3 regions of the Bradyrhizobium sp. LjRoot220 genome follow, and region 2 is predicted to be linked to each of the others. Evidence: predicted binding sites of a transcription regulator. Region 2 holds the regulator's gene; each other region holds the start of a gene.
What was found. The regulator LexA, encoded in region 2, represses DNA repair genes until DNA is damaged. The targets are predictions, from matches to a motif close to TGTTCNNNNTGTGTTCNG.
Positions count from the first base shown of each region.

Region 1 (2,264 bases), on a different contig from region 2:
ATGGTCCGTCGTCAGTTTCAATCGCCGCTTGTTCAGCCCAAGTTTCTCGCAGGCGATCTCGAACCGGCGTCCGATCATCCAGGCCATCGGCCCGGTGCCCTTCATCCGGGTTCCCCATTGCGAGTCGTAGTCGCGGCCGCCGCGCATGTCGCGGATCAGGGTAAAAACGTGGCGATAGCGGTCGGGATAATTCGCCATCAACCATTCGCGGAACAGATCGCGCACTTCCAGCGGCAACCGCAGCAAAACGTAACTCGCTTCCTTGGCGCCGGCATGGGCCGCGGCATCGAGGATGCGCTCGATCTCCGAATCGTTCAGCGCGGGGATCACGGGTGCCACCATCACCGTGGCCGGAACGCCGGCTTCCGCCAGTTGCCGTATCGCCTCCAGCCGTTTTGACGGCGTCGAGGCGCGCGGCTCCATGGTGCGCGCGAGTTTCGGGTCCAGCGTCGTCACCGACAGTGCGACCTTGACCAGATTGCGTTTTGCCATCCGCCGGAGAATGTCGATGTCGCGGGTCACCAGCGCCGATTTGGTGACGATGCCGACCGGATGGCCGGCGCGCTCCAGCACTTCGAGAATGCCGCGCATGATCTTGTATTCGCGCTCGATCGGCTGATAGGGATCGGTGTTGGTGCCGATCGCGATCATGCGCGGTTCGTAATCCGCAGCCGCCAGCTCCTTCTCGAGCAGCATGGGCGCATCGGGCTTGGCCAGCAGCTTCGATTCGAAATCGAGCCCGGGCGACAGCCCGAGATAGGCGTGGGTCGGCCGCGCGAAACAATAGACGCAGCCGTGCTCGCAGCCGCGATAGGGGTTGATCGAGCGGTCGAAACCGATGTCGGGCGAATCGTTGCGGGTGATGACCTTGCGCGAGGTGTCGATACCGACCGTCGTCTTGAACGGGGCGAGGTCGTCGAGGCTCTGCCAGCCGTCGTCGAAGGCGACGCGCGCCTCGGCCTCGAAGCGGCCGCTGTCGTTGGACTGGGCACCGCGGCCACGCCGTCGTTCGCGGTCGATCGCGACCGCCAGTTCAGGAAAGGGTGTCGGTTCAGGAAAAGGAGTCGCACCCGCCGGTTCGGAGGGCGCCGTGACCGGCGGGTGCTTGAGGGCATGAGAGGATGCTCGGCTCATGCAGGGAACGTAACACGCCTTGAGAACAAATCAAGAACGATAAAAAGAAAATCCACAACACGCTGCCGTAAAAAACTGCACGCCAGCGGCTGTTTTGAATGTGACAAGGTGATAACAGTTCAGCGTTTTTCACCGTTTGAGCCAACGAAGTCTCATCATGCTGAGCGTGATCATCCCGACCGAAGGCGTCGAGCAGCCCGCCGTCGCAACGCTGGCGGCGCTTGTGCCGGGCGCCGCCTCCGGCTTGATCCGCGAGGTGGTGCTGGTCGATCGCACCGCGAGCGGCGTGATCGAACGGGTGGCCGATGTCGCAGGCTGCCGCTTTCTGCCCTTCGAGGGCAGCCGTGCGGCGGCGCTGGCCGCCGGCGCCCGCCAGGCGCGCTCGCCCTGGCTGATGTTCCTGCACGCCGGCGCGGTGCTCGATTCGGGCTGGATCGAAGAGACCGCGCAATTCATCCAGGGCGTATCGAGCAGCGGCCGGCCCCGCGCCGGGATCTTCCGCTATGCCCGCTCGCCTTACTCAGATGCCGGCTTCCGCGATGGCCTCAAATTCGTCGCCCGCCTGATCACGGGGCCCTCGGCGGAACAGGGCCTTCTCATTGCGCACGATCATTATAACCGGCTCGGCGGCTACCGGCCGGATGTCCGCCGCTCCGAAGCCCGGCTGCTGCGCCAGCTCGGCCGCCGCTCCCGCACCATGCTGCGCAGCCGGATCATGGTGGTCGCCTAGGCGCCTCCAGACCAAAAATTGCGAAAACAACCCCATGCAAGATAGAGCAGGCCCAGTTCGGGCGGGCATATACTTGCCAAAGTCAAATAACTGTTTGACAATGGCAAATATTAAGGTGTGCCATGTCCCAAAATGATTCCGACCAAGCGATCGCGGCGGTTCGCGCCTTCAACCGCTTCTATACCCGCAAACTCGGCGTGCTCGAGCCGAAGCTGCTGCACAGCCCTTTCACCCTGCAAGAAGCCCGCATCCTCTACGAGATCAGGCATCGCCCGGCCTGCACAGCCACTGACCTCACCCGTGATCTCGGCCTCGATCCTGGCTTCGTCAGCCGTACCCTGCAGACCCTGCAGCGGCGTCAGATCGTGACGCGAAATGCCGCAAAGCACGACCGGCGCAT
Region 1 covers NZ_CAXUPS020000003.1:392,830-395,093, reverse strand. Annotated here, with positions in the region: gene ACSQ84_RS16000 (PA0069 family radical SAM protein) at 1-1,134, opposite strand, end outside; gene ACSQ84_RS15995 (glycosyltransferase) at 1,292-1,864, shown strand; gene ACSQ84_RS15990 (bifunctional helix-turn-helix transcriptional regulator/GNAT family N-acetyltransferase) at 1,987-2,264, shown strand, end outside.
Region 1: ACSQ84_RS16000 (PA0069 family radical SAM protein) is a predicted target of LexA. The motif match lies at 1,156-1,173, and genes of this name have one in related genera.

Region 2 (2,264 bases):
GCTCGCCGTGCACCGCCGCCCGAGGGTGGCGGTGCTGGCCACCGGCGACGAACTGGTGATGCCCGGTTCCGATCCCGGCCCCGGCCAGATCGTCTATTCCAACGGCTACGCGCTGCGCGCGCTGGCGCGGGCCGAGGGCGCCGAGACCATCGATTTCGGCATTGCCGCCGACACGATCGATGCGACCACCGACGGCATCCGCCGTGCCCGCGCATCGGGCGCCGACATCCTGATCACGATGGGCGGCGCCTCCGTCGGCGACCACGACCTCGTCAAGCGCTCGCTGGAGGCCGAGGGCGTCGCGATGGCGTTCTGGCGGATCGCGATGCGCCCGGGCAAGCCGATGATGCACGGACGGCTCGGCGCGATGCGGGTGATCGGCCTGCCCGGCAATCCGGTCTCGTCCTATGTCTGCGGCTTCCTGTTTCTGGTGCCACTGATTCGGGCGCTGTCGGGCCGAAATACCGTCCATCACGTCCGGGAGAGTGCGCTGCTCGGCCGCGATCTTCCCGCCAACGACCAGCGCGAAGACTATCTGCGCGCACGGCTCGAGCGGCGCCAGGATGGCGCGTTGATCGCGGTGCCGGTGAGCCACCAGGATTCCTCGCTGCTGGGAAATCTCGCTGCGGCACGGGCGCTTTTGATCCGTCCGCCGTTTGCGCCGGCGGTGCCGAAGGGGATGCCATGCGAGTTCCTGCGCTTGCCGGAATGATGCACCGCGCAACGGCGCCGTCTGGCGAAGTCGGCGCGCGTTCACCTGAAATTAAGTGGTTGCGGAACATGTATCGAACATATAGTGTCCGTTCATGATTTGTTTCGAGGACTAGTGTCTTTAATTGGGAGTTTTGGACTCCGAATTTAGGGACGCCTCTCGCGACTGAAGACCACGAAGTTGAAGACCACGAAGTTGAAGATCACGAATTACGACGCGCCAACCGGGGGATTGCTCGAGATGCTTACGCGCAAACAGTATGAACTTCTGCGTTTCATCAACGAACGGCTCAAGGAAGCCGGCGTGCCGCCCTCCTTCGACGAGATGAAGGATGCGCTCGACCTCAGGTCCAAGTCCGGCATCCACCGCCTGATCACCGCTCTGGAAGAGCGCGGCTTCATCCGCCGCCTGCCCAACCGCGCGCGCGCCATCGAAGTCATCAAGCTGCCCGAGCTTGCCGGCAGTAACGGCAACGGCCGCCGCGGCTTCACGCCCAGCGTCATCGAGGGCACGCTCGGCAAGGTTCGCGCCGCCAGCGCGCCCGCTGCCGATGATGGCGAGCGCCCGGTCGCCGTACCGGTGATGGGCCGGATCGCCGCCGGTACGCCGATCGAGGCGCTGCAGACCCGCAGCCACACCATCAGCGTACCACCTGACATGCTCGGCTCCGGCGAACATTACGCGCTCGAAGTACGCGGCGATTCCATGGTCGACGCCGGCATTCTCGACGGCGACATGGCGCTGATCCAGCGCAACGAAACCGCCGACACCGGCGATATCGTGGTGGCGCTGATCGACGAGGAGGAAGCAACCCTGAAACGCTTCCGCCGCCGCGGCGCCTCGATCGCGCTCGAGCCCGCCAACACCTCCTATGAAGTCCGCATCCTGCCGCCGAACCGGGTCCGGATTCAGGGCAAGCTGATCGGGCTGTACCGGAAGTACTGAGCGCGGCCCGCTTTCGCGGCCGTCAGTGGCGTCATTCCTCATCCCCAAGTCGTCATGCCCGGCCTTGAGCCGGGCATCAACGTCTTTGGTTCATCTCGAGGAAAGGCGTGGATGGCCGGCCATAGGCGAGCGGAAGCGACGCCGTCCTTCAGACGGCTATGCCCGGCCATGACGAAGGGGGTGCGGCGCGCAGGCGCTCGTCCCACAATTGCCCAGAACACGGCAAAAACTGGCGTGACGTTGGTTGGTATGACGCGTTTTCTTCAGCTTCGCTGGAAACGCCCTAGCCCCGGGGGGAAACGAGACGTGGTCAGCAACATGATCACCAAAATCACCTGGCAACGCGCGGGACTGGTGACCGAGCCGGGCCGCTACATGCTCCGGTTCGGCTGGCTGACGGTGACCGCCGACGACCTCGCAATCTGGCAGCAATATCCGGAGGCCGCCTTCACGCTGGTCGAATTGCCCGACATTGCCGACGACGGCCGGGAGCAATTCCATCTCGGCGCCTTCGAACTGCCGCTGCCGCCGACGGGCGAAGATTCGCAGCCGCCGTAGCGTGTTTGTGATCGGGCGCGCCGGCCTTCAATTGGCAAACGCGCAGAAC
Region 2 covers NZ_CAXUPS020000004.1:184,540-186,803, forward strand. Annotated here, with positions in the region: gene ACSQ84_RS19230 (molybdopterin molybdotransferase MoeA) at 1-712, shown strand, start outside; gene lexA (transcriptional repressor LexA) at 953-1,657, shown strand; gene ACSQ84_RS19240 (hypothetical protein) at 1,976-2,215, shown strand.

Region 3 (2,264 bases), on a different contig from region 2:
GCCCGTGCGGGGGATCGAGCGCCACCAGCGGCGTGAAGCGATCGCACCAGTCGGCGATATCGCCAAGCGTTTTGGCGTCCGCAACCGGGTCGGCATCGAACACCGTCAATTCCGGGCAGATGGCGCGGGCATTGGCGAGCGGCAGACCGATCTCGAGACCGGAACGCGCCGCGAGATCGTCGAGCGCATAGATCTGCAGCGCGTTGTTTTGTTTGGCGACGACGACGGTGGGGGTGTCTCGTTGCATCTCTTCCGCTTGCGGGGATGCGATCCTGGCGGAGGAAACTCTCTCCACACGAACAGTCTGACTCGCGGCGGCACCCCCACCCCAACCCTCCCCCGCAAGCGGGAGAGGGAGCGCACCGTTCGTGTCGTGAGAGTTTTGCTCACGCGCTTCGTCTGAAAACGCTTTGCGCTTGATGCGGTCGATGGGCAGGCGTGGCAGCCAGAGGCTGAGGATTCGCCGCCGGTTCGCTGAAAAGGCACTCATCACATTTCCATTCCATGATCCACCGCCCAACCGGGCCGTGACGGTTACGAATGAGCTCGGCGTCGAACATTGGCGCGCCCCATGCCTGCCAAGGCGCCGCAGACCTTGAAGACGCTGATGGCGGCGAATGCGCCGCGCGCACGATCCATCTGGTCTCCGCGGTCGAGGGCGACGGCACGGCCGCCAGCCGCAACAGCAACGCGGTGACGCCGGAAGCCTGCGCGGCCAATGTCAGTTTGCGGCTGGCGACGAGATCGAGCTGCCGCGGCTCGCCCCAGACTTCCAGCACCACGGCGCCGAGCGCATCGCAGGCCAGCGCGTCGGCGGCGGTCCGCAACGCGGCATCGACGTCCGCGGCGCGCACGGTCACCAGCAGCCGCGGATCCAGCCCGAGTTCGGCCAGCCCGCTCATCGAGAGCGCGCCGGATTCGATTTCCGAAAAATCCTGCCGTACCCAGACCAGCGGCCGGCGCGAAATCACCCGTCCCGCAAGGCCGGCGATAAATCCGCTCGCCGCCGCCCCCTGATGTCCTTCGGCAAAGACTTCATGCACCGCGGCGCGGGCGAGGCCGCCGCACAGCGTCGCATCGGCCTCGGCATGGCCGAGCGCCACTTTATGGAGCGCATGCATATCCACGCCCGCCTCGATGCGCTCGATGCGGCCGCGCAAACTCGCAAGCGTGCTCATGCGTGCGCCGGTCATGCGCCGTTCCTCGGAATTCTGGAGCCGTTGCGGTTCTTGGGATGAACCTGCTGCTGGCTCATTTGTTCATGATATGTTCTAATATAAAGCTAACAGGGCCTGCAGAGTCAATCGGGATTGCGACTCTGGCGATTCATGAATGGAATCAAAGAGATTCTGAGATGAAACCGGCATACTCAATCACCCTCGACTGCGAAACCGATTTCGACGGCTGGCGGAAAGCGGCACGGGCCCTGGCACTGACCGAAGTGCAGCCCCTGGATGTGACATGGCGGGTGCGCGGCACCACGCCCGAACCTTTCGAACCATCCGCCTCGCCGCTCGAACCACCGCACGGCGCTTTCAGCGTATCCGCAAAATTCGTTGAGTTGGCGCAGGCCGCGATCCTGCACCGCGATGGCGAGCGCTTCGCTCTTCTCTATCGCCTGCTGTGGCGGCTGCGCGGCGATCACGATTTGCTCAATGTTGCGACCGATCCCGACGTTGCGCGCGTCTCGGCAATGGCCAAGGCCGTGCATCGCGACACGCAGCGGATGCAGGCCAGCGTCCGTTTCCGCGAAATCGGCCGCGAGCATAAATCGCATTTCGTCGCCTGGTTCGAACCGGAGCATCATATCGTCGAGCTGGCTGCGCCCTTCTTTGCCCGTCGCTTTGCGGACATGCCCTGGTCGATCCTGACGCCGGACGTCTGCGCGCATTGGGATGGCCATGCCGTCTCGATCACGCGCGGCATCGACACGTCCGAGGCGCCGACAGAAAATCGCCTGGAAGAAACCTGGCGGCGCTATTACGCCAGCGTCCTAGATCCGGCCCGGCTGAAGGCGAATGCGTTGCAAACCGGGATATCGCGGAAATACCCGAGGAACCCGCAGGGCTCATCGATTAAGCCTCTGACCGAAAGCGCCGAAGGCTTGCCCGGCGCGATGATCGCGAATGCCGCAACGGAGCCGCCCATGCGCCGCAAGCAGGCTGCCGACGATATCGAAATCCTGCGCGAAGAAGCCGCCGATTGCCGCGCCTGCCCGCTCTGGAAGAACGCGACCCAGACCGTGTTCGGCGAAGGCCCGCAAG
Region 3 covers NZ_CAXUPS020000001.1:288,608-290,871, reverse strand. Annotated here, with positions in the region: gene ACSQ84_RS01275 (Y-family DNA polymerase) at 1-490, opposite strand, end outside; gene ACSQ84_RS01270 (ImuA family protein) at 387-1,193, opposite strand; gene ACSQ84_RS01265 (UdgX family uracil-DNA binding protein) at 1,355-2,264, shown strand, end outside.
Region 3: ACSQ84_RS01270 (ImuA family protein) is a predicted target of LexA. The motif match lies at 1,257-1,274, and genes of this name have one in related genera.